One region of the Cryobacterium sp. Hz7 genome, then DNA from elsewhere that is predicted to be linked to it. Evidence: riboswitches for the same ligand, from Rfam matches in the RefSeq annotation. Region 1 holds a riboswitch; the other holds the start of a gene.
What was found. A riboswitch is a leader RNA that binds a small molecule or an ion and turns the genes downstream of it on or off. The one in region 1 is predicted to bind thiamine pyrophosphate.
Positions count from the first base shown of each region.

Region 2: another riboswitch for thiamine pyrophosphate. It lies ahead of E3N86_RS12200 (TenA family protein); the one in region 1 lies ahead of E3N86_RS13180 (ECF transporter S component).

Region 1 covers NZ_SOFB01000053.1:106,542-121,254, forward strand. The annotation lists gene E3N86_RS13130 (thioredoxin) at 1-3, opposite strand, end outside; gene orn (oligoribonuclease) at 95-715, shown strand; tRNA gene E3N86_RS13140 (tRNA-His) at 758-833, shown strand; gene E3N86_RS13145 (ABC transporter substrate-binding protein) at 995-1,879, shown strand; gene E3N86_RS13150 (metallopeptidase family protein) at 1,922-2,272, shown strand; gene E3N86_RS13155 (D-alanyl-D-alanine carboxypeptidase family protein) at 2,296-3,597, shown strand; gene E3N86_RS13160 (hypothetical protein) at 3,642-3,902, opposite strand; gene E3N86_RS13165 (ATP-binding protein) at 3,930-4,553, opposite strand; gene E3N86_RS13170 (energy-coupling factor transporter transmembrane protein EcfT) at 4,540-5,322, opposite strand; gene E3N86_RS13175 (ABC transporter ATP-binding protein) at 5,319-6,842, opposite strand; gene E3N86_RS13180 (ECF transporter S component) at 6,853-7,485, opposite strand; TPP riboswitch at 7,523-7,632, opposite strand; gene nhaA (Na+/H+ antiporter NhaA) at 7,993-9,366, shown strand; gene E3N86_RS13190 (hypothetical protein) at 9,807-10,139, opposite strand; gene E3N86_RS13195 (DNA polymerase IV) at 10,194-11,414, opposite strand; gene E3N86_RS13200 (TIGR03086 family metal-binding protein) at 11,612-12,175, shown strand; gene E3N86_RS13205 (hypothetical protein) at 12,205-12,390, opposite strand; gene E3N86_RS16905 (hypothetical protein) at 12,561-12,731, shown strand; gene E3N86_RS16910 (hypothetical protein) at 12,813-12,950, shown strand; gene E3N86_RS13215 (VIT1/CCC1 transporter family protein) at 13,427-14,443, opposite strand; gene E3N86_RS16915 (hypothetical protein) at 14,530-14,713, opposite strand, start outside.
Region 2 covers NZ_SOFB01000052.1:14,088-28,800, forward strand. The annotation lists gene istA (IS21 family transposase) at 1-469, shown strand, start outside; gene E3N86_RS12145 (ATP-binding protein) at 469-1,236, shown strand; gene E3N86_RS12150 (YeeE/YedE family protein) at 1,444-2,583, shown strand; gene E3N86_RS12155 (sulfurtransferase TusA family protein) at 2,645-2,872, shown strand; gene E3N86_RS12160 (hypothetical protein) at 3,284-3,646, shown strand; gene E3N86_RS12165 (succinate dehydrogenase iron-sulfur subunit) at 3,729-4,490, opposite strand; gene E3N86_RS17895 (DUF2249 domain-containing protein) at 4,819-5,472, opposite strand; gene E3N86_RS12175 (aconitate hydratase) at 5,840-7,828, opposite strand; gene lipA (lipoyl synthase) at 8,128-9,105, opposite strand; gene lipB (lipoyl(octanoyl) transferase LipB) at 9,102-9,737, opposite strand; partial or broken gene E3N86_RS12190 (leucine zipper domain-containing protein) at 10,546-10,686, shown strand; gene E3N86_RS12195 (hypothetical protein) at 10,797-11,003, shown strand; TPP riboswitch at 11,227-11,330, shown strand; gene E3N86_RS12200 (TenA family protein) at 11,446-12,138, shown strand; partial or broken gene E3N86_RS12205 (IS3 family transposase) at 12,488-13,686, opposite strand; gene E3N86_RS12210 (transposase) at 13,896-14,432, opposite strand; gene E3N86_RS17435 (hypothetical protein) at 14,381-14,713, opposite strand, start outside.

The DNA of each region.
Region 1 (14,713 bases):
CATGCGAGGTAGTCTACGGAGCGAACGTCTCAGTCGCACCGCTGCCGGGATCAGCGCAACAGGGCCGGTCGGCGTCCGCCGTTAGACTCGGCACATGAAAAAAAGTAGTGACCGGTTGGTGTGGATTGACTGCGAGATGACCGGTTTGGACATTGATTCCGACGAGTTGGTGGAGATCGCTGTAGTGATCACCGATTACGACCTGAACATCATCGACCCGGGACTCGACCTCATCATCAAGCCGAATCAGGCGTCGCTGGAGAACATGAACGACTTCGTGCGCAACATGCACGAGACCAGCGGGCTGATCAACGAGATCCCGAACGGAATCAGCGCCGCCGAGGCCGAGACCCTGGTGCTGGAATACGTACTGCAGTTCATCCCGGCCGAGCAGAGGGCTCCGCTGGCGGGAAATTCCATCGGCACCGACCGGGCCTTCCTGATGAAATTCATGCCTCGCCTCGACGCCCAGCTGCACTACCGCAACGTCGACGTGTCCTCGATCAAGGAACTCGCACGCCGCTGGTACCCTCGGGTGTACTTCAACGCCCCCGCGAAAGACGGCGGACACCGCGCCCTGGCTGACATCCTCGAATCCATCCGCGAACTGGCGTACTACCGCCAAACCGTGTTCGTGGCCGACCCCGGGCCGTCCAGCCAACAGGCGAAGAACAGCGCGGCCGAAGCCGTGAACATTTTCGCTGCGAACATGTAATACACTTGTCAAGTTGCCTTCTCTATGAGAAAGCAGCGCATGGTGGGTATAGCTCAGCTGGTAGAGCATCCGGTTGTGGTCCGGAAGGCCGCGGGTTCAAGCCCCGTTACTCACCCCAATTGAAACACGCAGAAACAGTCCATCGAACGCGCGACCGGGCCCTCGGATCCGGCCGCGCGTTCGCATTTCCGGCATCGAAACGCCTCACCGAAATGGTGTCCTCGCCTCGGCCTCCCCGCCGATCCAACGGCGTCCGGGACAGCTGAAAGGGATCTCTCCATGCGTGCTCGTTTCGCCCTCCCCGCCGTCGCTGCGGTGGCCGCCTCCCTGCTCACCGGCTGCGTCGACAACACTGTGCCGGTTCCCGGAGCCGACGCCACCGCGCCCGCCAAGACCGTGACCGAAGATGCCGCCGCCTCGGCGCTGCTCCCGGAGAAGGTCCGCGCCTCCGACACGCTCGTGATCGGCACGAGCCCGAATTACTCCCCCAACGAGTTCAAGGACGATTCCGGCAACCCGATCGGCTGGGGAGTCGAACTCGGCGCCGCGGTTGCCGCGAAGTTGGGTCTGACCGCCGACTACAAGGTCGCGAATTTCGACACCATAATCCCGAGCATCATCGGCGGCGAGATGGACCTGGGAAACTCGTCCTTCACCGTCAACCTGAAGCGCCAGGAGCAGGTCGACTTCGTCAACTACTACACGGCCGGCATCCAGTGGGCCTCCGCCACCGGCACCACCGTCGACCCCGACGACGCCTGCGGCCTGAAGATCGCCGTGCAGTCCACCACCTACGAGGACACCGACGAAATCCCGGCCAAGAGCGCCGCATGCGTCGCCGCCGGAAAGCCCCCGATCGACAAGCTCAAGTTCGACACCCAGGACCTGGCCACGAACGCCACTGTGCTCGGCCAGGCCGACGCCTTCAGCGCAGACTCCCCGGTCACCCTCTACGCGATCCAGCAGACCGCGGGCAAGCTGCAGAAGGCCGGCACCTCCTTCGACGAGGCACCGTACGGCATGGCCGTGGCGAAGGACTCCGGGATGGCAGCGGCCGTGCAGGCTGCCCTGCAGTCCATGGTCGACGACGGCTCCTACGGCGAGATCCTCAAGACCTGGGGCGTCACCGACGGCGGCCTGAGCACCATCACGATCAACGGCTGACCGGCTCCCTGAGAGGCTGAACGAATGTGAGATGCTGAACGGATGCCGCAGCTGACTCACGAGGAGTTCGAGCGTCTCGTCGTCGACGAGCTCGACCTCCTGCCCGACGACATGGTCGACGGCCTGGACAACGTGATCTTCGTGGTCGAGGACCGACCCGAAGACGGCACGATGGACACCCTCGGGCTCTATGACGGGGTTGCCCTGACCGAGCGCGGGCAGTACGGCTTCGGTGAGATGCCGGACCGGATCGTGCTCTACCGGGAGCCGCTGCTGGAGCTCTGCGCGGATCTCGGGGAGTTGCGCGACCAGGTGCACATCACTCTGGTGCATGAGATCGCCCATTTCTACGGCATCGACGACGACAGGCTGCACGACCTCGGCTGGGGATGACCAACCACCGTTAGCCTTGCGTCATGAGTAGATCCCGGCCTGCCCGCGTCATCGGCGCCACGGTCGGCGCCCTCGTCATCCTGTCCGTCGGCGTCTACGGGCCGGCCACCCTACTGGGGCCGTTGCCTGAGGCCACCGCCACGCTGGTCACGCCGGCGGCCGGCGAGTCGGTTCCGTTCCCGCCCGCGCTGCCGGCCACCGGCGGCAGCGCCGTCATCGGCCTGGCCACGGTCACACCCGATCCGGCCTTCCCGGAGACGACGGCGCTGGACGCCGACGCTCTCGCCACCACCCTGCCTCTCGCCGTGGCCGGCACGGCCGAACCGCTGCCGATGGCCGCGGCGACGAAGATCGTGACCGCCCTGGTCGTGCTCGACGCGAAACCGCTGACCCTTGGTGAGACGGGGCCTCAGATCCCGATCACGGCCGCGGATTACCAGGACTACATCGACTACGGCAATTCCGGTGCCCGCACCGTCGTGGTCTTCCCGGGCGAACTGTGGACCGAGACCGAGCTGCTCCAGGCGATGATCCTCGGCTCCAGCAACAATCACGCCGACACGCTGGCGCGTTGGGCCTTCGGCTCCCTCGACGCCTACAGCGCCGCCGCCAACGCCTGGCTGGGCAAGCAGGGCCTCGACGGCACTCGTGTCGCCGACGCCACCGGGCTCAACGACGAAAGCGTCGGAACGGCCACCGACCTTGCCCGGCTGGCCGGCCTGGCCGCCGCCGACCCGGTGATCGGTGCCATCCTCTCCCAGCCGGCCTCCGCCCTGGTGGGCCAGCGCGGCGTGGACAACACCACGGCGTTCCTGGCCGAGGAGGGCGTCACCGGCATCACCCGCAGCTACACGGACGGGGCGGGCGTCTGTTTTCTCTTCACCGGTCAGGTGCAGGGCCCGGACTCGACCTACACCTTTGCCGGTGCCCTGCTCGGCGAACCCGATTACGACACCCTGACCAGTGACGTCACCGCCCTGATGGAGAGCGCCCGCGCCGGGGTACGCGAGCTGCCAACCCTCGCCCAGGGTGACGCCTACGTGGAGTTCAGCACACCGTGGGGGGCCGAGGCCTCCGGAACCGTGCGCACGGCCACGACGACGTACGGCTGGCAGGCCCAGGCGCCGGGCGACGCGGAGGTGATCCTGGAGACGGTGTCGACCGGCCGGGCGGGCAAGACCGTCGGCCGGGTCACGGTGGAGACCGGGGGCACCGAGGTGACGTCGACGCTGGTGCTCGACCGCACGATCAGCGCGCCGGGCCTCGGTTGGCGGCTCCTGCACCCCGTGCCGATGATCTCGGCGCTGATCGCCGCGGACCGCTAGCGGCGAAAGGCTGCCGCGACCGCCCGCCGGCTACTGGTCTGCGGCTACTCGCGCTCGCCGGTCGGCAGGAACGGGTCGCTCTCGCCCGCGTCGAACCGGTAGCGCACGTGCACGCGGCCCTGCACATCGCGCACGTCCTCCTCGTCGTACCAGAACAGCGTTTCGACCCCCTCGACGGCGGCCATCATGCTGACCCGGGCGTCATGTTTGCCCTGGATCAGCACCCGGGTGTCGACCTGGCCCGCGAGGGGACCGTCAATGAATTCCGCGGTGTAAACGACATTTTCAGCACCTTGATCAGCCATGCCTCCAACCTAGTCCCGGGCACCGACTTACGGGCGACGGATGTCCGGGGTCCCGGCCAGCCGGATCGTCGCCTGCCGCTCGGGCGCCTCCCGCTCTCGGTAAGCGTCCCAGCCCGCTTCCCACTGGTCCCAGTGCGACCGGAACAGTTCGCCGTCCCGGGCGAGGGCCCGCTGCTTGCGGATGCGGTCGTCGGCGGCCAGCCAGACCCGGATGTCGCTGAGTGGCGCGTGGGCGGCCGCCAGGGTTCCGCAGCCCTCCACGATCAGCGGGCGGGCCGGGTCGACCGGGTGCCATTCTGCCAACTCGCGCCGCTCCCAGTCATAGCGCCGCCAGGCGGCGGGCCGGCCCAGTCTTCTCGGGGCGAGCACCTGTTCGCGCAGGTGCGTGACGGCGGCGTCCAGCCCCTGCCAGCCGGGGTAGATGTCATCCAGCCGCACCAGGGTGGGCCGGAGCGGTCCCGGCCAGGCGACGACAAGCGCGTCGGCGAGGGTGCTCTTGCCGGCGCCGCTCGGCCCGTCGATGAGAACGACGGGCGCCACCCCGGCGGCGGCAAGGTCGCGGAGCACGGGGGCCAGCAGCATCCGTCGGTCACCGACCGGATCGGGGGCGGCCGGTTCGAGGGCGGCCGTGGGCAGATCAGGTGAGGACAAAGTTCCAGCTTCCCGTCGCCACGGAGACGCTCACCGAGAGCAGGGCCACGGCCAGACCGATGCCGACCAGGGCCACCTCGCGCCCCCGGAAGCTGGAGGGGCGGGCCCAGGTGCGCCGCACCGAGGCGCCGAACCCGCGGGCCTCCATCGCCGTCGCGAGTTTGCTGCCGCGCCGGATCGACAGCACCAGCAGGGCGAAGGCCTGGCTGAGCAGCCGGCGCAGGACGCCGCGGTCCGCGATGCCGCGGGCCCGCCGGGCCAATTCGAGGGCGCGCCAGTCCTCGAGGAACAGGCCGACCAGGCGCAGCCCGGCCAGACCGCCAAGCACGAAGCGGGCCGGCAGTTTCACGACTTGGCCGAGGCCGTCGGCCAGGTCGGTGGGGTCGACGGTCACGAAGAGCACGACCGACGGCAGTCCGATGGCGAGGATGCGCAGGGTCGTGGCGATGGCCAGCTCGAGTGATCCCTCGGTCACGTTCACCAGCCCGAAAGACCAATAGACCGCCCCGGCCGCCTGCCCGTAGAGCAGGGTGGTGACGCCGGCGGTGGGTGCGGCGATCCAGACCGGCAGGGTGCGCACCGCGAAGGCCTTCAGGGACAGCCCGGCCCAGAAGAAGAGCACGAACTCGCAGGCGAGGGCGACGACTGCGGAGACCCAGTCGATGGTGAGGATGAGCACGCCCGCCAGCAGCAGCGCGGCGGCCAGCTTCGCGACCGGGTTGATCCGGAAGATGGCCTGGGTTCCCCGGGCAGGCGTCAGCACGCTCACCGGGACACCGCCGCCCGCGGCGTGACGCTGCGGCCGGCCCGCCCGGCCAGATGGTACTCCCGGTCAGCCAGGGCGACCACGAAGTCGGTGTCGTGCGAGACGGCGACCACCGCGGTGCCCTCCCGCAGGAGTTCGTCGAGCAGGGCCACGATCTCCCGCCAGGTGCGCAGGTCCTGGCCGAAGGTGGGCTCGTCGAGCATGAGCAGTCGTGGCTGGGTGGCCAGCACGGTGCCCACCGACAGCCGACGTTTCTCTCCGCCGGAGAGGGTGAACGGGTTCGCCTCGGCCAGGTGATCCAGGCGCAGGCGCTGCAGCACCTCGTCGACCCGGGCATTGATGTTCGCCTCCGGCCGTTTGAGGGCGCGCGGCCCTACGGCGAGTTCGGCCCGCACGGTGGCGGCCACGAACTGGTGCTCCGGGCTCTGGAACACAGTGCCGATGCGGGTGAGCAGCTGGCGGGACTTCCAGCGGATCGGTTCCTCGTCGGCCCCGCCGGCGAACTCCGGGCTCGCGAGAACCGCTCCCCCGGCCGGTTTTAGCAGGCCGGCGAGGGTGAGCATCAGGGTCGATTTGCCGGCGCCGTTCGGTCCGGTGACTGCCAGAGCGGTGCCGGCGTGCACCGTGAGGTCGATGTCCCGGGCGAGCACGTCGGCGCGCGTGCGCGCGACCGCGAGGCCGGGCGTGCGGAGCAGAGGGACCGAGCCGGGCGCCGACGCCGAGCTGGTCTCGCGCCGCGATGCAGTCAGGCCGTTGCCCCGCCCGGGCACCCAGACACCCGCGGCCGCGAGCCGTTCCCCCTGCCTGGTCAGCACGTCGTCGGGATGGCCGTCGGCCAGCACTCCCCCGGCCGCGTCGAGCACGATCACCCGGTTCACAAGGTTCTGCCAGACGGCGACCCGATGTTCGATCACGATGAACGTCGCCGCGGAGTTCTCGAGCACGCGGGCAACGGAATCGCGCACATCCAGCACGCCTCCAGGGTCGAGATTCGCTGTGGGTTCGTCGAGCAGCAGCAGCCCCGGCCGCATCGCCAGCACCCCAGCGAGGGCGAGGCGCTGCTTCTGTCCACCCGACAGCGACGACGTCGGATGGCTGAGCGGCAGGTTCAGGCCGACCATGTCCAGGGCGTCGCTCACCCGGCGCCAGATCTCTTCGCGGGGCACCCCCAGGTTCTCGCAGCCGAAGGCGACGTCGTCGCCCACCCGCGCCAGGATCACCTGGGAGTCAGGGTCCTGCAGCAGCAGCCCGGCCTGGCCGCGCGCTGCGGTCGGCTCGGCGCCGTTTACAAGCAGCTGACCGCGCTGCTCGCCCTCCTCGTCGCCGCCGAGAACCCCGGCGAGGGCGTGCAGCAGAGTGGATTTGCCGGCCCCGGAGGCGCCGAGCAGCAGCACGCGCTCGCCCGGCTCGATTCTCAGGTCGAGGCCGTTGACGGCCCAGCCCCGCCGCCCGGCATGCCGCCATCCCCAGCCGCGGGCCACGACGGACGCTCCCGAGACGGATGCCGCTGCTGCCGGTGTCATCGCCGTCCCCCTAGACCTGGGTGCGGTTCGATCGCCCGGCGGCGAACCGCGACAGTGCCCCGGTGCGGGCGAGGCCACGCATGGCCAGCCAGGACAGCAGTCCGGCCACGACAATGCCGGAGACGATCGAGGAGGCGGTGTAGATGGTGATGAAGGGAACGGCCGATCCGGGGTACCAGAGCAACAGGTCGTTGACGGCGAGGGCAAGGCCGGCACCCGCGCCGGCGAGCAGGGCCACGACGAGGCGGTAGTTGGCGTAGAAGAACAGCGCGAAGACCAGCTCCGCGCCGAGACCCTGCACCAGGCCGGAGACCAGGATGGTGGCTCCCCAGGCGGTGCCGCCGACCAGAGTCGACACGACCGCCGCCAGCAGCTCGGTGTAGAGCGCGGCGCCGGGTTTGCGGATGATGAGGCCGCCGAGCACGCCGGCGAACAGCCATCCGCCGCCCAGGAGAGCCTGCAGGCCCGGCAGCAGCGGGGTGAGCAGGCCGCTGAGCGGGTTGTACGCCTGGTTCCAGACGACGAAGATGAGCCCGCTGGCCACGCCGATGACACTGGCGATGACGATGTCGACGACCCGCCACCGGAAGTTACGCGGCTGGCGGGACGTGGTGGAGGTGAGAAGAGTTGTTGTAGCGTGCACTGGTCGTGCCCTTTCCGTAGATGGTTCCAGGGCACGGGAACGAGAAAATTTGCCTCCCTGCGCTGGCATGATCCAGATCAGGTTCGACGGTCGAAGCTTCAGAAGCTTCCTCTCAGCCCGGTTGACCGGACTCCCGTGTTCGATTCAAGTATAGACCTCGGCCTAGACTCGCGGGATGGAGTCCTCGCCTCGCCCCCGCATCACTGTCGGGCGCGAATGACGTTCACCGTTCCCCTGATCCTCGCCGGGCTGTTGCTTCTGTTGCTGCGCCACTTCATTTTGCGGCGACGACGGATGCGACGCGGGCTACCCGTGCGCGGACCCTGGCACATCCCCCGCAGCTGGCGGGAAGGGCCGGGCTCCCGCCAGCGGCTGGGACGCTGGCGGTGTAGCTGGCGCGGGCGGCGTTGACCGCCCGAACGCGGTACGCTCGACGTGGTGTGTCGGGAAGTCTGGTCGACAGCAATGTCCGTGTGCCACAAAATCCTGATTGACTGAGGCTCGTCCATGCCGAAACCATCACCTCTTCCTCCCACCCCGAAACTTAACGTCTTTCGCCGCAGCAGCTATCCCGAGTACCTGCACGTCTCGACGATCCTGCGCAAAGAGACCGTGGGCGGCGCTCTCCTGCTGGTGGCGACGGTTCTCGCGCTGACCCTGGCCAACACCGGGGCCTCCGATTTCTACTATGCGGTGCGGGACTTTCAGATCGGCTACGAGCCGTGGCACCTCAATCTGAGCCTCGGCGCGTGGGCCGCCGACGGACTCCTGGCGATCTTCTTCTTCATTGCCGGGCTCGAACTCAAGCGTGAGTTCGTCGCCGGCGATCTGCGCACCTTCAGCCGCGCGGTCGTCCCGGTCGCCGCGGCCGTCGGCGGCGTCATCGTTCCGGCTGTGATCTTCACCGCCATCGTGTTCAGCTCGGGGCCGGAAATGTTACGAGGCTGGGCCATCCCCACCGCCACCGACATCGCTTTCGCCGTGGCCGTGCTCGCCGTGATCGGCTCCAAACTGCCCAGCGCTCTGCGCATCTTCCTGCTGACCCTGGCCGTGGTCGACGACCTGCTCGCCATCGCCATCATCGCCTTCTTCTATTCCGGCGACCTCCAGCCTGTTCTGCTGCTGCTCGCCATCGTGCCGCTGAGCCTCTTCGCCTTTCTGGCGCATACGCACTCCTATCTGTTCGGCACCACCAGGTGGGCCGCGGGCGCCGTTCTGCTGCCGCTCGGCCTCGCCACCTGGGTTCTCGTGCACGGCTCCGGCATCCACGCCACGGTGGCCGGAGTGCTGCTCGGCTTCGCCGTGCCCGTGCTGCGCAGCCGACGTGGCGGCGGACCCGACGCCGGCCCGGGCCTGGCGCAGAACCTCGAGCACCGCATCCGCCCGCTCTCGGCCGGTTTCGCCGTGCCGGTGTTCGCGTTCTTCTCCGCCGGGGTCACGATCGGCGGCGTGTCAGGCCTGACAACGGCCCTCACCGACCCGGTCGCGATCGGAATCGTCGTAGCCCTGGTGGTGGGCAAGCCGGTTGGCATCATGCTCGCCACCTGGCTGGTCACCAAGACCACCCGGGGCGCCCTTGACCCGGACCTGGCCTGGGTGGATGTGATCGGCGTCGCCATGCTCGCCGGTGTCGGCTTCACGGTGTCGCTGCTGATCAGCGAGCTGGCTTTCGGGCAGGGTAGTCCGCACGACGAACACGCCAAGGTGGCTATCCTGACCGGTTCGCTGCTGGCGGCACTACTCGCGACCGTGGTGCTGCGGAGCCGCAACCGGCACTACGGGCGCATCGCCGCCAAAGAGGCGCTCGACGCCGACAACGACGGCGTCCCAGACGTGTTCGGGGCCGATCCGGCTCGCGACGAGCGGTTCGGCGGGCACTGACAGGGCCGGAGCGCACCCAGCCGCCCAACTCCCTCAGCCGGAGTGTCTGCTGGTCGTCACGGGCGGAACGCCGTGCCCGGCACCGAACCAATTCGACGGAGATTCATCGATCAACACCCGTTTTTGAGCCCAAATGCGCTGTTCAGGGCACAATCTCCGTCGAATTCGTTCGGGACGGATGTGCCGCAGGTCCGCGGACTCGAAAGACGCGGCGGTTAGAGCCTACGTTCATCCACCGCGTCGCTGTCCGCGGGAAAACGCGCGTCGGAATCGGGAACAAGCGCAACGGAGCCCGCGATCCGCGAACCCCCCTCAACCTCGGCCATGGAGACTCACTCATCGAGCTGGCCGGCGGGCACTGCTAGCGCCGGAGCGCAGTCAGCAGCCCGACATCCTCAGTCGGAGTGGCGGGGCGACCGGGCGGCTGGGAGCCTTCGCTGCTAGCGTTTGAGGGCGCGGACGACGCGGGAGATCGCCTTGCCGGCCACCCAGAGGAACGGGATGCCGACCGCGAGCAACGAGATGACGTTGGGCTCGAAGCGCACCGTCGTGCCCGATTTGACGTAGGCGCCGATCGGCAGGGATGCCCCGCCGCCCCCGCCGCCGGACCCGCTGCCGGTGGCGGCGGAGTCACCCTCGCCACCGCCGAAGCCGTAGTAGACGAGAGCAACGGGAATCAGGGTGACGCCGTCCACCTGGACCGGATCACCGTAGGCCGACCTGACGCCGGCGGTACGAGAGATATCTGCGAGCTTCTCTGGAAGGCTAGTCATGGATTCAGGCTACCCCCTGTCTGGTTTGCGGTTGCCTGATCAGAGTGGGCCTGATCAGGGTGTGTCCGGATCCAGCAGCGACGCCGGGCGCACCGTGCCGCGCCCGAACCTTGCGGTGACCGAGTCCACGGCCCGTTCGGCTCCCCGCCAGTCGTCGTCGGGGTCCCAGAGACCGGTGCCAGTGCCGTCGCCACCGCTGAGCTGCTCAACGCGCACGCCGATGAGGCGCACCCGGATGCCGGAGGCCGCCAGAGCCTCGAAGCTGGCAGCCACCTCCTCGTAGATCCGGCGTCCGACGCTGGTCGGTTCCGACAGGGTGCGGGAGCGGGTGACGGTGCTGAAGTCGGTGTAGCGCACCTTGAGCACCACGCAGCGGCCGACGAGGCCTGCGCGGCGCAGCCGGGCAGCCACCGCAACGGACTGCCGCAGCAGTTCGCTACGGAGCCGGGCGACATCCGTCACGTCGTATTCGAAGGTGACCTCGTGGCCGACACTTTTCTCCTCGTGCTCCACCGTGACCACCCGAGGGTCCCTCCCCCAGGCAAGCTCGTGCAGCTTGCGGCCCGACGCGTCGCCCACGCACTTCTGCAGCACCGCGAGCGGGGTGCGGGCGAGGTCACCGATCTGACGCAGGCCCTGCCCGAGAAGCGCCTGCTCGGTCGTGGCGCCGACCCCCCACAGGGTGCCGACGGGCAACGGATGCAGGAATGCGAGGGTCTCGTCGGCGGGGATCACGAGCAGGCCGTCGGGTTTCGCCCGGCCCGACGCCATCTTGGCGACGAACTTCGTGCTCGCCGCGCCGACCGAGCAGGTGAGCCCGGTTTCGGCCTTGACCCGGGCCCGGATCTTCGCGCCGATCTCGGCCGGGGTGCCGTGCAGGCGCCGGGCACCCGCCACGTCGAGGAAGGCCTCGTCGATGCCCAGCTGCTCGACCAGCGGCGTGAACTCTTCGAAGATGCGCATCACCCGGTCGGAGTATTCCTTGTACCGCCCCATGTGCGGTTCGAGCACCACCGCCTCCGGGCAGCGCCGCAGGGCGAGCGCCATGGGCATGGCCGAATTGACGCCGTAGCGCCGGGCCACGTAGTTCGCCGCCGTGACCACCGAGCGCCCGGACCGGTGCCCCACGATCACCGGGCGGTGCACCAGTTCGGGGTGATCGAGAAGTTCGACTGACGCGAAGAACGCGTCCAGGTCGATGTGGAGCAGGGTCGCGGTGCTGTCGTCGACCGCGCCTGTCGAGACCGTGCGATCGCTGCCGTCCTGCCTGCTCATGCGTCCTGCCTGCTCATGCGTCCTGCCTGCTCATGGAGAGACCCTAGCCCGGACCGGCGACAGGCCGCGACCGATTCCGCGACGGGAGAACGTAAACAGCGCCGGGGCGGAATGCACGGTGACGGAATGCACGGTGACTGATGCCGGTTGTAGCGTTGCAGGGGCATCCGTTCCACCCGTTCTACCGAGGGAGTCCCATGACGCATGACTGGCTTGCGCTGCAGAAAAAGGCCGCCGAGGAGTTCGGGGCCCGCGTCGACATGATCACCGACTGGGCCGCCGCCACACCGGACACCGAGTGGACCGTGACCGAGTTGGTGCGCCACGTGGTGCTGGAACAGCAGTGGGTCCCCGCGCTGCTGCGCGGCCTTTCGGTGCTCGACGCCCGGCGCTCACTCACCCCGCTGGGCCCGGACCTCGCGAAGGAATGGGCCATCTATTCGGCGCTGGCGGCCGCAGCCTGGGCAACGACCCCGGCCGACGCACCGGTGACCCTGTCGTATGACACGGTGGCGGCATCCGACTACCTGCGCGAGCAGGTCTCCGACGTCACGATCCATTCCTGGGACTTGGCGCGGGCAACGGCCGCCGAAGAGTCCCTCGACCCGGCCCTGATCGAGGCGGTCTGGACGGTTTTCGAGCCCCAGCGGGACACCCTCGAGGCCAGCGGCCTCTTCGCCTCCCCGATACCATCCGACGAGAACGCGCCGCTGCAGACGCGGCTGCTCGCCCTGACCGGCCGGGATCCGCGCCGGCCGTAGCCCGCGGGCTGCACCTGCCAGGCGTGGGGCTAACGGCTCTCCTTTTCCGAGCCGGTAATGCGTTGGGCGATGTAGATCGAAACGATCGACACCAGCACCAGCACCAGCACCACGGCGATGACGTTGACGATCGGTGCCTGGCTGGGGCGAAACAGGTTGTCCAGAATCCAGATCGGCAGGGTCTTGATGCCCGCCCCCGCGGTGAAGGTCGTCACCGTCTGGTAGAGCGAACCGGAGCACGGTGATGATGTTATCGAGCGTCCAGGACCGTGTGGTGGTGCCCGTGAAGCTGTCGACCGTCCACAGAGAGGTGATCAGCGGGGCGGCGAGGGCAACGAGGGCAACGAGGGCGACGATGTAGATCAGGCCGAGCCAGAGCAGAGGGGTGGACAGCATCAGCGTCAGGCGAAGCCGCGGATGCCGGCTCAGCGTGATCGAATCCCGCCGGGCGAGCGTGTCCCGGTGCGGCGGCACCGGCATCCGTTGCCCCGGCGTCGCCGTGTCACCCGTCATGATTCCTCCGATTCGGCTCGGCCGGATGGGGATGCCGCGCTAACCCTTGATCTCCTGCCAGGCGGTCGTCCAGTCGGAGTAGTCGGTGCACTTCACATCGGTGCGGCCGTCGAGGCAGTCCTCAATGGGAGTGGACCAGTACCAGATCTACGCCGCGTACTCCTCGTCGCCGGCGTGGGAGATCTCGCACTGGTCGGGGTTCACCGTGAAGTCGCAGGCGCTCTCGTTGCCGCCCAGCCCGGAGCACCCGTCGCGGCCGTAGTCACTTACTTCGGAGATTGTCGCAACACGCCGCCCAGACCGGCGTTTCCCCAAAAATCTCCGTAATACCGTGAGGACGGATGCGGGTGGCGCGCCCCATCACGGATGCCCGAAGCAGGCCCCGCAGCGAGCACCACTCCTCCTCCGCAATATGAGTTTGATCGGGTTATCCACAGGGCGCTGACGGTCGCCGACCTGGGGCATCGAATGTCAGTGGGTACCCGTAACGTCTCCCTCATGAAGCCCATATATAGCGAGCAGTCCGAGACCCGGTGGAGCTTCGTGCCCCTGCCCGGCAGAACCCTGCAGTGGACCTCACCGACCGGGCGCACCCTCCTCAGCGAACCGGCCACGAACATCCGTGCACCGGAAAAAGGGCCGAATAGGAGCCGACCGTGCGGCAGGCGCACACGAAGCAACCGGCGCCGTTCTGAGCGGAATTGCGGCCACCTCAAGCACGGCGGCTCGGGAGCAGCGTTAGGCGATCGAGGTTCCGAAGAGAAGACCCAGCAGATAGGTGACGCCGGCGGCACCGAAACCGATGATGAGCTGACGGATGGCGCGCCGCCAGGGCGGCCCGCCCGAGAGCAGCCCGACGATGGCGCCAGTGGCCAGCAGGGCGAGCCCCACGAGCACGGCTGCCGCGATGACCGCGGTGATCCCGTCGAGGCCGAACAGATACGGCAGCACCGGCAGGATCGCCCCGGAGGCGAAGAAGCAGAAGCTCGACGTGGCCGCTCCGATTCCCGTGCCGATGGCTTCGTGCTCGTCGACCGCCGGAGCCAGGCCGCCGGTCTTCTTGACGTCGACCGGGCCGGTCGCGATGGCCACCGTGCGCAGAACCTCGCGTGCATGGATCTCCGCTTTCTCCGGGGGCATCCCCTGCGCGCGATAGACCAGGGTCAGTTCGTTCGCAGCCAAATCGAGATGGGCCAGCACAGTCCGGGAGGCCGGATTCGGCGTTGAGGCTTCGAGCAGCTCACGCTGGGACCGTACCGAAACATATTCGCCGGCACCCATCGAGAGTGCCCCGGCGAGAAGACCGGCGATACCGGTGAAGAGGATCGTGGCGGCGGGCACTCCGGTGGCGCCGATGCCCAGCACCAGGGCCAGGTTGCTGACGAGGCCGTCGTTGATCCCGAAGACCGCGGCTCTGAACGTGCCAGCCAGCCGCTGCCGGCCGCGAGCGGCCAGCCCACGCACGACCTCCTCGTGGATGCGCTCGTCGGCGGCCATGGTGTCTGTGGCGTCGGTATCGGCGTCATACGGGGAGCGGGCCTCGGCACGCTGGGCGAGGGCAAGCACGAAAACCGATCCGAACCTGCGGGCCAGGAACCCCAGGAAACGGGTGCGGATCGCGCCCCGGTGTGGGGCTCCGACCTGGTCACCGAGAAGGTGCCGCCAGTGCTGTTCGTGGCGCCCCTCGGCGTCGGCCAGAGCCAGCAGGATCTCGCGCTCCTCGCCGCTACGGCGTCCGGCGAGGTCGCGGTACACCGTCGCTTCGGCCCGTTCGTCTGCCAGGTAGCGGCGCCAGCGACGGATGTCCCGCGCGGTGGCCGGGCGCTTCTGCTCCACGACGGTTACGCCTCGGGGGCGGCTTCGAGCGAGCTCTGCGCCACCCGAGCCGACGCGTGCGGGCCAGAACCGTCGAGACCGTAGAAGGGTTCGTCGAATTCCACGATCCATACGGTTTCCCGTCCGGAAACGGGGGCGTACAGGGCCGCGCCCTGGAGTTCTCCGGCCGCCACAATCACTCCGCTCGGG
Region 2 (14,713 bases), on a different contig from region 1:
CGAACACCCGCGGTTGACCGGCCGGAAGGGCCAGTACTCGACCCTGCCCGAGCACGTCCCGCCGCAGCACCGCAACATCGACGGGCTGTGGTCCAGGCGCTGGTTCACCGACCGGGCGCGCAGCGTCGGGCCGGCAACCGTCACGGTGATCGAGCAGATCCTCGACGCCCAGGTGATCGAGGCGCAGGGGTATCTGGCCTGCCAGAACATTCTGGATGGGCTCGGCAAGAACAACCGGGAACGATTGGACGCGGCCTGCCAGGAACTCGTGAACCGCAGCGCCCATCCGACCTACTCGACACTGAAACGTTTGATGGCCGCGATCGACAGTGATGCGAAAAAGCCTCGGCCGGTGGTCCCGGCGGCCTCGACCCGCAAACGCGTCAGCACCGTCGTTTTCCGCGACACCATGCCAGACGTTTATGTTCGCGACGCCTCCCACTACGCACGCGACGAGGAGGGAAAGTGATGTTCACCAGCATCGATTACGACAAGTTCCGGGCCCTGCGCGTGACCCACGTCGCGACCCGGCTGGAAGAGCTCATCCAGGACGAAGCCAACGACACCCTCACCCCCGAGCAGCTGTTCCTCACCGCCGTCGATGACGCTTTGGAGTCCCGCCGCATCAACAAGGTCGACAAACTCATCCGCCAGGCCGCCTTCCCGATCCCGGGCGCGACCGTCGCCGAGGTCGACTACCGCGACGGGCGCGGCATCACCCCGGTGCGCATGCGACGCTATGCCGCCCACGACTGGCGCTCCGATGCGACAAACCTGCTCATCATCTCGCCCACCGGCGGCGGGAAAACCTACCTCGCCTGCGCGCTGGCCATCGGCGCCTGCCAGAGCGAACACTCGGTTCTTTACTTCCGGATGGACGACCTCGCCCGCCGGCTCGTCATCGCCCGCGGCGACGGCATCGCCCACCAGAAACTGTTGAACGAGCTCTCCAACATCGACCTGCTCATCATCGATGACTTCCTCACCGTCGGCATCGACAGCGACGCCGCCAGCGACCTGTTCGCGATCCTCGCAAACCGTGAACACCGGCTTCCGACGATGATCGCCTCGCAGACCGGACCCGCCCACTGGGTTGCCGAGCTGCCCGACCGGGTCGCGGCGGATTCGATCGTGAACCACCTCGCCAACAACGCCCGGATCATCAACCTCGGCCAGATCGACATGCGGAGGCACCGCAACGACCAAGCCCGCGCCCACGAGACCTACTGGGAATGAGACGGGGGCGGCCCGGGCACACAGCGCCCGGGCCGCTACCACCTCGTCAGAACCGCGCTACCACCTGCATGGACTGGCGCTACCATCAAGCGCTACTCGCCATCACAGGGTCACCGCGCGACTTCTGCGGTGCTGATCCGACGATGAGTCGTAGCGTCGATAGTGCCTTCCTGACTTCGTGAAGGCCGCGACGAACGGGGATACGACATGCTTCTCACCGGTTTGGGCTTGGGCATTGCCCTGGGCTTCGCGATGCAACGCGGTCGTTTCTGCGTCACTGGCGCATTCCGTGATCTTTGGGTCACCGGCAACACGCGCTGGCTTACGGCCTTTCTCATCGTGATCGCCGTGCAGAGCGTCGGGGTCTTCACCCTGGATGCCGTCGGCGTAATCTCGCTGTCGTCCAGCGCCTTTCCCTGGCTCGCCACGGTTCTCGGCGCTTTCCTCTTCGGCTTCGCCATCGTGCTCGCGGGAGGCTACGCCACGGGCACCTACTACCGGGCCGGTGAGGGCCTGGTGGGCAGCTGGCTGGCGTTGATCTTCTATGCGCTGTTCTCCGCGATCTCGAAGACCGGCGTGCTGGCGACCGGGGTATCCGGCCTGCGCAGCGTGACGGTGGAGGCCTCGACCGTGCACGGGCTGCTTGGCGTCTCGCCCTGGCTCCTGATCGCCGTGCTCGTCACCGCGGTCGTTCTGCTAGCCCGGCATCACCTGCGCAAACGCCCGGGAGCTCGCCTGGCCACCCTGCCGCCCCGCAAACGCGGCATCGCCCGCCTCCTCTTCGAGAAGCAGTGGGGCGCGTTCACGACCGCGCTCGTGATTGACGCGCTGGCGATTCTGGCCTGGCCGCTGAGCTGGGCCACCGGCCGCGAAGCGGGTCTCGGAATCACCGGCCCTTCGTCAAACATCGTCAACTATCTCGTGAGCGGCGACGCCGAGGTCATCGACTGGGGTGTCTATCTGGTGATCGGAATCCTCACCGGAGCCTTCATTGCCGCCAAGGGCAGCGGAGAATTCCGTATTCGAATTCCGGATGTCGTCACCACCGTTCGCAGCATCGCCGGCGGCGCCCTCATGGGTATCGGCGCCAGCCTGGCTGGCGGTTGCACCATCGGCAATGCCATGGTCAACACGGCTTCCTTCCAGCTTCAAGGCTGGGTGGCCTTTGGCTTCATGATCCTCGGTACCGGCGCCGCCACCCGGCTTTTCATCACCGGGCCATCCAAGGCCCGCTCCGCCCGCAATGCCGCGGCTCGGGAGGGGTCAGGTCAGGGCGCTGCAGCACCGGGCTCGCCCAGCAAGACGGCACCCGGCCACAGCACCGCACGGGCATCCGTTCGCCGCTAGCGTCTATCGCCCGGCGCCACGTTCCAGTTCAACAATTCACCGCAGAACAAGGAGATTCACCATGGCAGTTCACGTACTTGAAACCGATGGTCAGGTCTGCCCGTTCCCCATTGTCGAGGCCAAGGAAGCCATTGCCCTGCTCGATCTGGGCGATGAGCTGGTCATCAATTTCGACTGCACCCAAGCGACGGATGCCCTGCCACGCTGGGCCGCGGAGGTAGGTTACCCGGTCACCAATTTCGACCGCGTCGGCGATGCCGCCTGGACCATCACCGTTCAGAAGACGTAACGCTGCTGCTGCGTGATCCGAACAGCCAAGACTGAACGACTTCAAACTTAGCGAATGTTTTCGTTCCATTACTACTCAGACCTCGCGTCGGCCTGGCTGGCATTTTCGGTTTCGCCGCCGTCATGTTCAACTTCGGCGTCGTGAACGTGTTCTGCAGAGGCCTGCACTCGTACTCGGGGTTGTAAATACTTCGCTCCCGCTCCGGCTTGGGACTCAGCCCTTCGGAGTATTGATTAAAGCTCTTGCGGGTTGTTCGGTGATTAACCTGGGTGTGGCGGCCAATCGTTGAGCTAGGCCGGCTGTCGCAGTGGTCTGTTCCACCGCGCGCGTGCTGGAACATTGGGTGGCCTCCGACCCAGCCAGCTTGCCGGAGTAGGTTTTAATGATTGACTTCGCGAAGGATGGGCTGACGTGGTGAAGGATCAAGTGAAGGGCAACCGCTCGGCGCTAGAGACAGCGGCGGAAGCGATTCGTGAGCTGTGCGAGCCAGTTTCCCCGCCTAAACGCACACTTGATTACCAGAATTACTTTTGCGCCAGAAACCTCGATAACAAGGAGGTCGTGGAGCGGAACGAGGCGCGTAGAGCTGCTTTTTACGAAGCTGTAGTCGAGTATGCCCGTGCCTTTTCGGTAATCTGGGACGAGTTGGAGGCCGCCAGACATTCGCCGCGCGAGGCCGCGAGTATTGAGAAGGAAGTCTCTTACTTCCAGGATCTGGGCGAGGAGCTGAAGCGCGCAGCAGGTGGCAGCGTCGCCCAGGACACCGCTTACTAGACGAACAGATCAACAGATCCACTTAGTCTTAGACCAGCCGCCGACACCGTAACCCGATGCGGCGCCTTCGGTTTACTTGTGCTTACACCTTGCCGGTCAGGATGGCTTGTTTGACCTCGGCGATGGCCTGGGTCACTTTAATTCCGCGGGGGCAGGCATCCGTGCAGTTGAAGGTCGTGCGGCAACGCCACACGCCCTCTTTGTCGTTGAGAATGTCGAGGCGCACTTGGGCGCCATCGTCGCGTGAGTCGAAGATGAAGCGGTGTGCTGCAACGATCGCGGCCGGACCGAAGTACTGACCGTCGGTCCAGAACACCGGGCAGGCGGTAGTGCAGGCGGCACATAGAATGCACTTTGTGGAGTCGTCAAAGCGGGCGCGCTGGGCGACCGTCTGAATGCGCTCCTTGCCCTTTTCCGGCTTAATGCTGTTCATCATGAACGGCTGCATTTCCTTGAAGGAGTCGAAGAACGGCTCCATGTCAACGATGAGGTCCTTCTCCAGCGGCAGGCCCTTGATGGCCTCCACGTAGATGGGGTTCGTGACGTCGAGGTCCTTCATGAGCGTCTTGCAGGCGAGACGGTTACGACCGTTGATGCGCATGGCATCCGAGCCGCAGACGCCGTGCGCGCAGGAACGACGGAAGGTCAACGAGCCATCCTGTTCCCACTTGATCTTGTGCAGCGCGTCGAGCAGGCGGTCGGAGGGGTAGAGCTGCACGTCGAAGTCCTGCCAGTGCGGCTCTTCGTCAACCTCCGGGTTGAACCGGCGCACAATGATCGTGGCGGTGAACGACTTGATTTCTTCGGGGATGATGGGCTTGTTGTCGATCGTGGCTGTGCTCATTAGTACTTCCTTTCCCTCGGTGGTAGTGCATGATCTTGACCGGGGAGCGATTCACTTTCCATAAATAGATTGGGTCCAAGGAACCGTACGGTTTGCACTGTTACGAAGATTCGCGCTCGTAGACGACCACCGCTGTCCTCCTATAACAGGCTATCTGTTTTAATCGCTCTCGCGCCGGTCGGCAACGACAGGACGCAACCGTGAACCCGAGCGTGCTCTTGTTGCTCAGCAACCACGTGTTTCTCCGGCCCTGTTCACCGGGCCTGCACGATTTGTAGGTGGGGCCGTACATTGCGGGGGTCAGGACACCACGCCGTCGTGCTGTGGATTAGGCGCGGCTGAAGCGCACCCGCCAGAGCTCCGGGCCTCGTTCGATGTAGCTCACGTCGAAAGTGTTTGGCTGGCTCTGCTGAAGTTCCGCCAGCATCCGTTGGGGGTCGTGCGGTTCGATCACGTCCAGGGCGAACCCCGGCACAATGGCGTCGAGCGCGCCGAAGACGGCCGCGTGCCGGATGGCGTGCGGGATGGTGCGGGCGTCGAGCACGATGGTGTCCGTCCCCTCGGTCGTCCCGTCACTGCCCCCATCTGCCGTCGGCTTGCCGAGTGCAATCGGTGGAGGACGCCGCGCCGGAGCGATGAGCTTCGCCACGGTGAGCAGGATGACCGCGTCTTCGACAGCCTCCAGCGAGTTGCGGCCCGGCGGCATCGTGATCAGGTCCCCGCGCCATCCAGACCACGATGCGCCACCCGAGGTGAGAACGACCCGCCCCTCGAGGACCTGCACGGTTGCTTCAGCCAGGTTGTCGTGTTCTCCAAGGCGTCGCCCGGCACGGAGCGCGATCAGCGTTTGCCGGAGGACGTGCACGTGGCCGCCGTAAACGGTCTCCGCGCTGCGACCGCTGGATGCGTCCCGTGCGTGATTGAGATGGTGGCGCACGAGTGCGGTGAGCGACTTCTTTTGCATGTCGTTCTCAACTTTCATTTCCCTCAGGCTCCGCTACCGCTGCGCACGTCTCAACGGTGAGGTGATTGCCGCGCGTGGCCGGTCGGTGCGCCCGTTCTCAGTTCGGAGTCGGTTACGCTGCCAGCGCGTGGAGTCCACTTATTCTTGAGCATCTCATACTGGTAGGTCTCCGTTTTTTGCCCGGTCTGAGTGCATAGTGCCGCGATTGAGTTGAAGGTCGATTAGATGACGAAGGGTGGTCCATGGGCTTGACCGGAGGGGGCAGGCTGCGTGTCACCGGCGACGAATACGCTTTCGTGGCTCGTCTGGAGCCGACCGTCACGTGTGCGCCGGGACGGTTAGCGTCACAGAATGAATTTTCGCCGCAAAATGAAACTGCGCGGGCCTATTTGGTTTCCTCAGGAATGGCGGCTCCGCGTGCGCTCCGGGTGCGCAGCCACGGGATGAGGCCACCGACGAGGAGCATTTCGATCTGCCGGGTCGAGAGTTCGTGGCGCACGGAGTAGACCTCATCACGGGTTGTGTTGCGCACGAGGATCTCCGTTCCGTTCGAGAGAGCCTCACGAATCCCGTCGAGCACGAGCACGTCATCCTGCGCGATGCGATCGTGATCGGCCGCATCCACGAACTGGAGCGCCAGCGCGCCGAAGTTGGCCAGGTTCTGCCAGTGGATGCGTGCGAACGAGACCGCCAGCACCACCCTTAATCCTAGGAAGCGTGGGGTGATCGCGGCGTGCTCCCTAGAGGAGCCCTGCCCATAGTTGGCCCCTGCGACGATCATGTGGCCGGTCGTATCTCGGGTTTGGGCGGCGCGAGTCGGGTAGGTCGGGTCGACTTGGTCGAAGGTGAATTCGGCGAGCTTGGGGACGTTGCTGCGGAAAGGGAGCACGCGCGCACCCGCTGGCAGGATCTCATCCGTCGAAGTGTCATCGCCCACGATCAGGGCGACGGGTGCCTCGATGTGCTCGGGGAGCGGTCCGAAGACCGGCAACGAGGAGATGTTTTCGCCCTTGACCAGGTGCACCGCTATGGATTCCTCCGGCGGTAAGGGCTTCTCGAGCATCGCCAGGTTCACGCTCGACACCGCCGGAAGTGTGATCTGGGGATATTCCAAGCCGAAGAGCCCGGGCAGGTCCCGCGGATCGGTGATCTGTCCCGTCAGCGCGGCGGCGGCCCCCGTCTCCGGCGAACATAGGTAGACCGAGTCTTCCTGGGTGCCCGAGCGGCCGGGAAAGTTGCGCGGCATCGTGCGCAGGCTGATGCTGCCATTCGCTGGGGCCTGGCCCATGCCGATGCAGCCCATACAGCCGGACTGATGCAGTCGAGCCCCCGCCCCGATCAGATCCAGGGTGGCCCCCATGATGGTCAGGTCCTGCAGAATCTGCCGGGAGCTGGGATTGACGTCGAGGGACAGGCCGGGGAATGACTGCCGCCCCTTCGTGATCGCGGCCACGATCGCGAAATCGCGCAGGCCCGGATTCGCGGACGACCCGATCACGACCTGTCCCACCGGGCGCCCCGCCACTTCGCGCACCGGCACGACGTTGCCGGGCGAGCTGGGAAGCGCGATCAACGGCACGATAGAAGCCAAATCGATCTCCTCGGTCACGTCGTAGGTTGCATCTTCGTCCGCGAGCAGTTCGGTGAAATCCTGCTCGCGCTGTTCGGCGCGCAGGAAGGTTTGCACTTGATCATCGGCCGGGAAAACGGTGGTGGTCGCGCCCAGTTCGGCGCCCATATTGGCGATCACGTGCCGATCCATCGCGGTCAGGGTGGCGAGGCCGGGGCCGTAGTACTCGACGATCCGGTTGACGCCGCCCTTGACGCCGTGCCGGCGCAGCATTTCGAGGATGACGTCTTTGGCGCTGGTCCACGGCGGCAGTTGTCCGGTGAGCTTCACGCCCCAGATTTCGGGCATCCTGATGTACAAGGGCTCGCCGGCTATGGCCAGGGCTACCTCGGTGCCGCCGACGCCGATGGCCAGCATCCCCAGCGAGCCGGCGGCCGGGGTGTGGCTGTCGGAGCCAACCATCGTCTTGCCGGGGATGCCGAACCGCTGCATATGCGTGGGGTGCGACACCCCGTTTCCGGCCTTCGAGAACCACAGACCGAACCGCTGGCAGGCGGAGCTGAGAAAATCGTGGTCCTCCGCGTTCTTGCTGTCGGCCTGCAACAGGTTGTGGTCGACGTACTGCACGGAAACCTCCGTGCGCGCGCGATCCAGTCCCAGCGCCTCCAACTCCAGCATGACCAGGGTCCCGGTCGCGTCCTGGGTGAGGGTCTGGTCGATGTGCAGGCCGATTTCGGTCCCCGGCACCATCTCCCCGGAGACCAAGTGCGACGCGATGAGTTTCTGGGCGACGTTGTATGCCACGGTAAGCTCCCTTACTCGATAGCGGTGCCCGCCGACATCCGTCGGTATGAAATCGGCCTCCGGGGCATGCCACTAATACCAAGGTAGGCCACTCGTGGCGGGGGGCCTAACCCTCCCAGGACAATGGACATCGTCTGCACCGGATGCGTGCTGTCGTTTCGTCACGGTCTCAGCGTCGGTCCACCGGTCGGGTGGGGTCCTGGGCGGCGACGCAATCACTCGACCACGAAATCCTCCAGCTCGGCCAGGACCGCAGCAACTGCATCATCCCCATGACCCACATAACCACTCCAAGTAGTTTAGACGGCCTGCGCGAAGCCGAGCGAAGCATCCTCCAGTGGTCTGAGGTGTTCGGGGACCTCTCGCCCCTTGGCCTGCATGGACTGTGCCCACAGCCTGCCTGCCCGATACGACGAACGAACGAGAGGACCGGCCAGCACCCCGAGGAAACCGATCTCCTCGGCCTCCACCTTGAGCTCAATGAACTCCTCCGGACTCACCCAACGATCGACAGGCAAATGTCGCGCCGTTGGTCGGAGGTATTGTGTGATCGTCATGATGTCTGTGCCTGCGTCATGCAAATCCTGCGTTATCTCCGACCGTTCCTCTCCCATGCCGAGAATAAGATTCGACTTCGTGATGAGCCCCGCGGCGCGCGCCTGGGTCAAGACATCCAAAGAACGCTCATAGCGAAAAGCCGGCCTGATGCGCTTGAACAATCTCGGAACGGTTTCTACATTGTGCGCGAAGACCTCGGGTCTGGAGGAGAAGACCTCGCCGAGAAAGTCGGGGTTGCCGGAGAAATCGGTGACGAAAATCTCGACTCCGGTGCCGGGACTCTGCTGATGGATTTGCCTGACCGTCTCGGCGTGCAGCCATGCTCCCTCGTTTGGCAAGTCATCGCGGGCAACGCCCGTGATCGTGGAGTAGCGCAGATTCATCTTCACGACGGATTCCGCGACGCGCCTCGGCTCATCTGTGTCGTACTGTGCGGGTTTGCCCGTGTCGATCTGGCAGAAATCGCAGCGCCTGGTGCATTGCGAACCGCCGATCAGGAAGGTTGCTTCCCGATCTTCCCAGCACTCGAAAATGTTGGGGCAGCCGGCCTCCTGACAGACAGTGTGCAGGTTTTCGCTCTTCACCAGGTTTTGTAGCTTGTGGTATTCGGGGCCCATCCTGGCGACGGTCTTGATCCACGCAGGCTTGCGATCGATAGGCGTTTCGGCATTGCGGATTTCAAGGCGGAGCAGCTTCCGGTCCGCTGGGACAGCTCTCATGCGGCCACCGTCATTTCACTCTTGAAATTTGCCTTCATGGGGTCGATCAGTTCGGATGTGTGCACCGTGCGACCGAGAACGCGCGACATGGTCGTCACCCCGGCATCCTTGATCCCGCAGGCGATGATGTGATCGTACGGCTCAAGGGAGTTACTGCAGTTGAGGGCGAATCCATGCATGGTCACTCCTTCCGCTACTCGGATGCCGATGGCCGCGATTTTGTCTTCCCGGCGGGTTGAACCGACCCAGACCCCGGAGCGGCCGGGAATTCGGACACCCTCGATACCGAACCCGGCGAGCACGTCGATCAGAATGCCCTCCAACCGTCGCACGTGGCCGACGACGTCGGCGGGCTCGGCGAGACGCAGGATCGGATATCCAACGAGTTGCCCGGGCCCGTGCCAGGTGATCTTGCCACCACGGTCAGTGTCAATGACCGGGGTACCGTCCGTAGGACGCTCCTCCGGCTCGGTGCGTTTACCATCCGTGTATACAGCTGGATGCTCCAGGAAGATGACGGTGTCCGCTCTCTCCCCAGAGACAACGGAACGATGGACTGCGCGTTGGAGCTCAAGGCCCTCAACATACGGCGCGGAGTTGGCGCTTAGCCCCGCGACGACAAAGTCGAGCATAGAAGCGGGTCTAGGGCACGGCACATACTTGCTAATCCGATGACGCCCAGTTGTTCACAAATACCCCCTGAAACGTTTGGAGAGTCTGGATGACACCACAGGGGATGTGTGATCCAGCGAACCCGCCACCGACTACGCTGCCCGCGATCACGTCCCACTGAGTGTGGAATTTCTCGACACCTTTTATGCGTCGCGGTGGGTGACGATGAGGCCGGGGTGGTGCGTCGCGGTGGGTTACGATCGTGGTTTCAGATGGTTGTCGATATCGGCGGCATCATCGTGACGAACACCGATGGTCGCGGACGACCGGGGTCGTCGCGTTGATCCTGGCCGGGCTGATCGGCACGGTGATGGCGACCGCGACATCCTCAACACGAGGTGGCCCCTTCCCCCGGTCGGTGTGGTAGTCAAGAGCTACTGGTGTGACCCCGCCGTGCCCGCTGCCCGGAGTGCGCAGCCACGCACGTGCTGCTGCCCGCAGCGCTGGTTCTGCGGCGGGCGGACACGGCCGAGGTGATCGGCACCGCCCTGGCGGTGAAGGCCCGCGGCGATGGGCACCGCATGATCGTGGTCCGGTTGGGCCGCCCGGTCTCCACGGTGCACCGCTGGCTGCGTCGGCACGGGAACCACATGCCGACTAGGTTGTATGAACAGGGCGTGCAGCACGCGTACCGTGCCGATCCTGACCTTCTGAACCGCGACCTAAGTGTACCCGGCCACGACGTTAGTGGCTTAAGGGGTTGAAAAAGGGAGGTCCTCCGGTGCTTAGTGGAGATGTTCAACGTCTCACTTCGCAACGGAGGTCCTCATGTCACACAATGCCAGGTTGAACGTTCGCGGAAGGGCTCTTCTGGCCGAAAGGGTGTTGGGTGGTCGTCCGGCCGCGCACGTCGCCAAGGAACTTGGCATCTCTCGGCAGTGCGCGTATCGGTGGGTGCGCGGCTACCAAACCCGACAACCGACGGTCAGAGACCGGCTTCACCCACCCTGTACGCGCCATAGCCGCAATGTAAGAGGAGAGTGCTTATCTGAATGGTATTGAGGCTAAGCATGCCGGTGTTGTCGATCGGACCCGAGCGGGCGCCCACCTGGGAGAGGGCTTTGTTGCGCTTCGGTGAGACCGATGTGCGCTGCACCGTCCGCGTGATGCGCTGGACGAAGGACGCCGTTGGTGTCGACGTCGACGGTGACGGGGAAGAGCTGCGCTGTTGGGTTTGGCAGGGCGCGGTCGACGGGCTCGCAGCTCGCGAGGATGCCTGGCGATGAGATCGGGCCCGGAAACGATCGTGTGCGGACAGTGTCCGAAGTTGACTGCACGAGTGTCCGCAGTCGGCTGCACAACTTAGAGGTTGCGTAGTCATTGTCTGGTGAAGCGACGACCCACGATGGCGAGGGGGTGTTGACATTGTCTTGACAAGCTCGTGTCTGCGGCGAATCGCCTGTTCGCCTGCGGAGCTACTCCCGATCAGCAACCCCTGTGTACACTCGACCTGTACGACAGGGGAGCGCCGTGAATGGGCGCTGAGAGTGCGCAAGCAGACCCTTGAACCTGAACCGGTTAGCACCGGCGGAGGAAGTCGTGTGGTGACCGTTCGCCTGTGAACATCCACCTATGCGTTCGCGCTTGCGATTGCACCCGCCGGACATCCTCCCCTGTCGACGCGCCCTGCCAAGGACGGCAGCGCACAATCTGACAGAGGAGATGCTCATGACCGACGCTCACCGATTTGCACCCGGCATCGCTACCATCACCGTCGACCCGAACGGCCACATCGCGGAACTCCGCGCCGCGGTGGCCGAGGCGTGGGACGCCGCCGTCGACCACCGCTTCGTCAGGGAGCTCTCCGCCGGCGCGATCGACGACGAGGTCCTCATCGGCTACCTCGTGCAGGACCACCAGTTCTTCGACGCCTTCCTCTCCATGCTCGGAGCATGTGTCGCGTACGGGGACGAGGTGCCCGCCAAACGGCGTCTCGCCCGCCAGCTCGGCATGCTCGCGTCGGACGAGGAGGGCTACTTCCAGCAGTCCTTCGACGAGCTCGGAGTTCCCAAGTCCGAACGCACCGCACCCGAACTCACTCCCGCCACTACCGCGTTCAGGCAGGTGATGACCGAGGCGACCCGATCACAGTCTTACCCTCACCTGCTCGTTATCCTCGTCATCGCCGAATGGCTCTACCTCGATTGGGGGGAGCGCGAGGCGCAGATGCCCGAACGCTTCGTCCACCGTGAGTGGATCGACCTCCACCGCGGCACCGACTTCCAGGAATGGGTGCAGTTCCTCCTCGACGAGCTGGATCGCGTCTTCCCCCAGGATTCTGCCGAGCGGGACCGCCTCACCGCGGTGTGGGAGCACGTCGTCGACCTCGAACTCGCCTTCTTCGACACCGCTTACGCGTGAGACGCGGGTCGGTGACGGTCGTGGTCCCGTCATCGAGCTGAACGGTCACCGGAGATCGCGCGCTCGAACCTGCAGGCTTCTGCCCGGCGTACCGCCAGCGCCCACCCCTCATCGGGGACCATCAGCAGACCACGCTCAGGAACCCGGTCCTCAGCGACGGCTTCGTCGTGCACCGGACTATGGAATAACATGCCAGTCGTCCACACGGGTACGGATACGCCGGAAGATCAAACTACTGTGCAGACGACTTCGGACATTCACAGTTGCCTGGTGAGACGACACCATGGCGAGAACCCTGCAGCGGTGAAAAACGCCACGACTGGCCTTGACCCCGGAGAGTGGACACGGGTTAAGCGGCGAGTTGGATCTCTGCGGCCTGGGACGAGTATTGCATCTCGAAGTCCACCGGGGTGACATGCCCGATCGAGGAGTGCCGCCGGCGGCGGTTGTAGTGGTCCTCGATCCACGCCGCGACGTCGCGGATCGCTCGGGCCCGGGTGGGCCAGATGCGACGGTAGTAGAACTCTGTTTTCAAGTTCGCGAAGAAGCTCTCGGCCATTGCGTTGTCCCAGCAGATTCCGGTGTATCCCATCGACTGGGTAATGCCATGTGCGGCAGCGAACTCGGTGATCTGCTCCGACGCGTATTGGGTGCCGCGGTCCGAGTGAAAGATCACCGTCGCCGGGCGGTCCCCGCGCATCACCATGGCCATCATGAGGGCGTCCTGGATGAGGTCGGTGCGCATGTGGTCGGCGATGGCCCAGCCGATGACGCGGCGGCTGTGGGCGTCGATGACGGTCGCTAAATACACCCACCCCTCCCAGGTCCTCAGGTAGGTGATATCGCCCACCCAGACCTGGTTCAGCGCCCCGGTATCCCACTTCCGTTTCACCGCGTCGACCGGGTAAGCGTCAGCGTGATCGATGATCGTGGTCGTCTTCCCTTTCTTCGGACAAATGCCCGCCAAACCCAGTCGTCGCATGGTCACGGCGACGGTCTTGCGAGAGATGATCTCCCCGTCCGCGCGGAGATCAGCCAAGATCCGCGGGGCCCCATAGACCACGTCGGAATCACCGTGGAAGAAGGTGACCTTCCGCTCGATATGCACCCGCCGAATCGACGCCGGCGACGGCGGCCGGCCAACCCAGGCGTAGTAGCCCGACCGGGAGACCTCGAGGAGGCGGACCATGCGGGTGATGGTGAAGTTGGTCTTCTCCGCCAGCATCAGTTCGAACGCAAGACGCTCGTATCCGACGCTTCCTGGGCGAAGAAGATGGACGCTTTTTTCAAGAACGCCCTGTCCATCTTCAGGTCCGCGTTTTCTTTCCGAAGCCGCAGCAGCTCGGCCCTTTCAGACTCCGTCACCTCGGTCTGCCCGGTCTCGTTGCGAGCCTTGAACGCGCTCACCCACCGGCCCAGTGTGGCCTCGTTAACACCAAGCTCGCGGGCGACGGTCGCGACCGCTCTGCCGGTGGTGATGACCAGCTTCACGGCCTCGTCTTTGTACTCAGGAGTGAACTCCCGACGTGATCTTGCCATAGTGAACATTCTCTCTTGTGAGGTGTCCACTCGCTGGGGTCAGGGCCAAAGGCCCCAATCTGCCTCAACGAGCCAACGGAGAGTTGCATCATTCGTGGCCGGGTTCTCCAGCATGGCCCCGCAGTAATTGCTGCGAATGTCCTCCCGCGATTGGAAGACCCATCGTTCGGCCAGAATTGTTTCGGCTTCGTAGGCAATTCGGGCAGTGTCGGTATTTGTCAACCTGTGTGAGACAGGTTGGGGATGGTTCTTTGGTGCGGGTCGTTGATGCAGACGCGTCGGGGCAGGGCGGGTGGTTTGGGGCGGTGGTTGAAGCGTTCGGGGTGTGCGGTGGCGGTGCGGTCGAGGAGTTTGCGTCGGGCCGCGCTGATGCTGGTGGTGAGGCCGTGGTGGACGTTGTCGGGTGTGTGCCAGCCGATCCCGGAGTGGCGATGGTTCTGGTTGTATTCGCGGAAGAACCAGTGGCAGAAGTCCTCGGCGGTGGTGAGGTCGGGGAAGGAGCTCGGGAAGACTTCGTCGTATTTCAGCGTCTTGAAGAATGCTTCGGAGAAGGGGTTATCGTTGGAGACTTTCGGCCGGGAAAAGGACTTCCCGATGCCGAGCATTTCCAGAAGCACGGATACGGGTTGGCTGCATATCGCTGCCCCGTTGTCGGAGTGCAGATAGCCGGGTGCTTTCCCGTTCACGGTGACGGCGGTCTGGATCATGTCTTGGGCGAGGTCGCTGTCTTCGTAGTTCTCGATCCGCCAGCCCACTGCCCGGCGGGACCAAATATCGATGATGACGTAGAGGTGGAACCATTGGCCGCGGCGGGGCCGCGAACCTTCGTGATGTCCCAGGACCACACCTGAGACGGGCCGTTGGCGACCAGTTCAGGGATCTTCTTGGGCGAGCCCGTGGCCTGCCGACGGCGATCGCCGACCTGGCCGGCCGCGCGGGCGATGCGGTACCGAGAGGACTTCGACGCCACGTAGTAGCAGTCGTCCCACGAGCGGTAGAACGCCTGGCACACTGACAAGCCGGCGTAGGGGGTGAG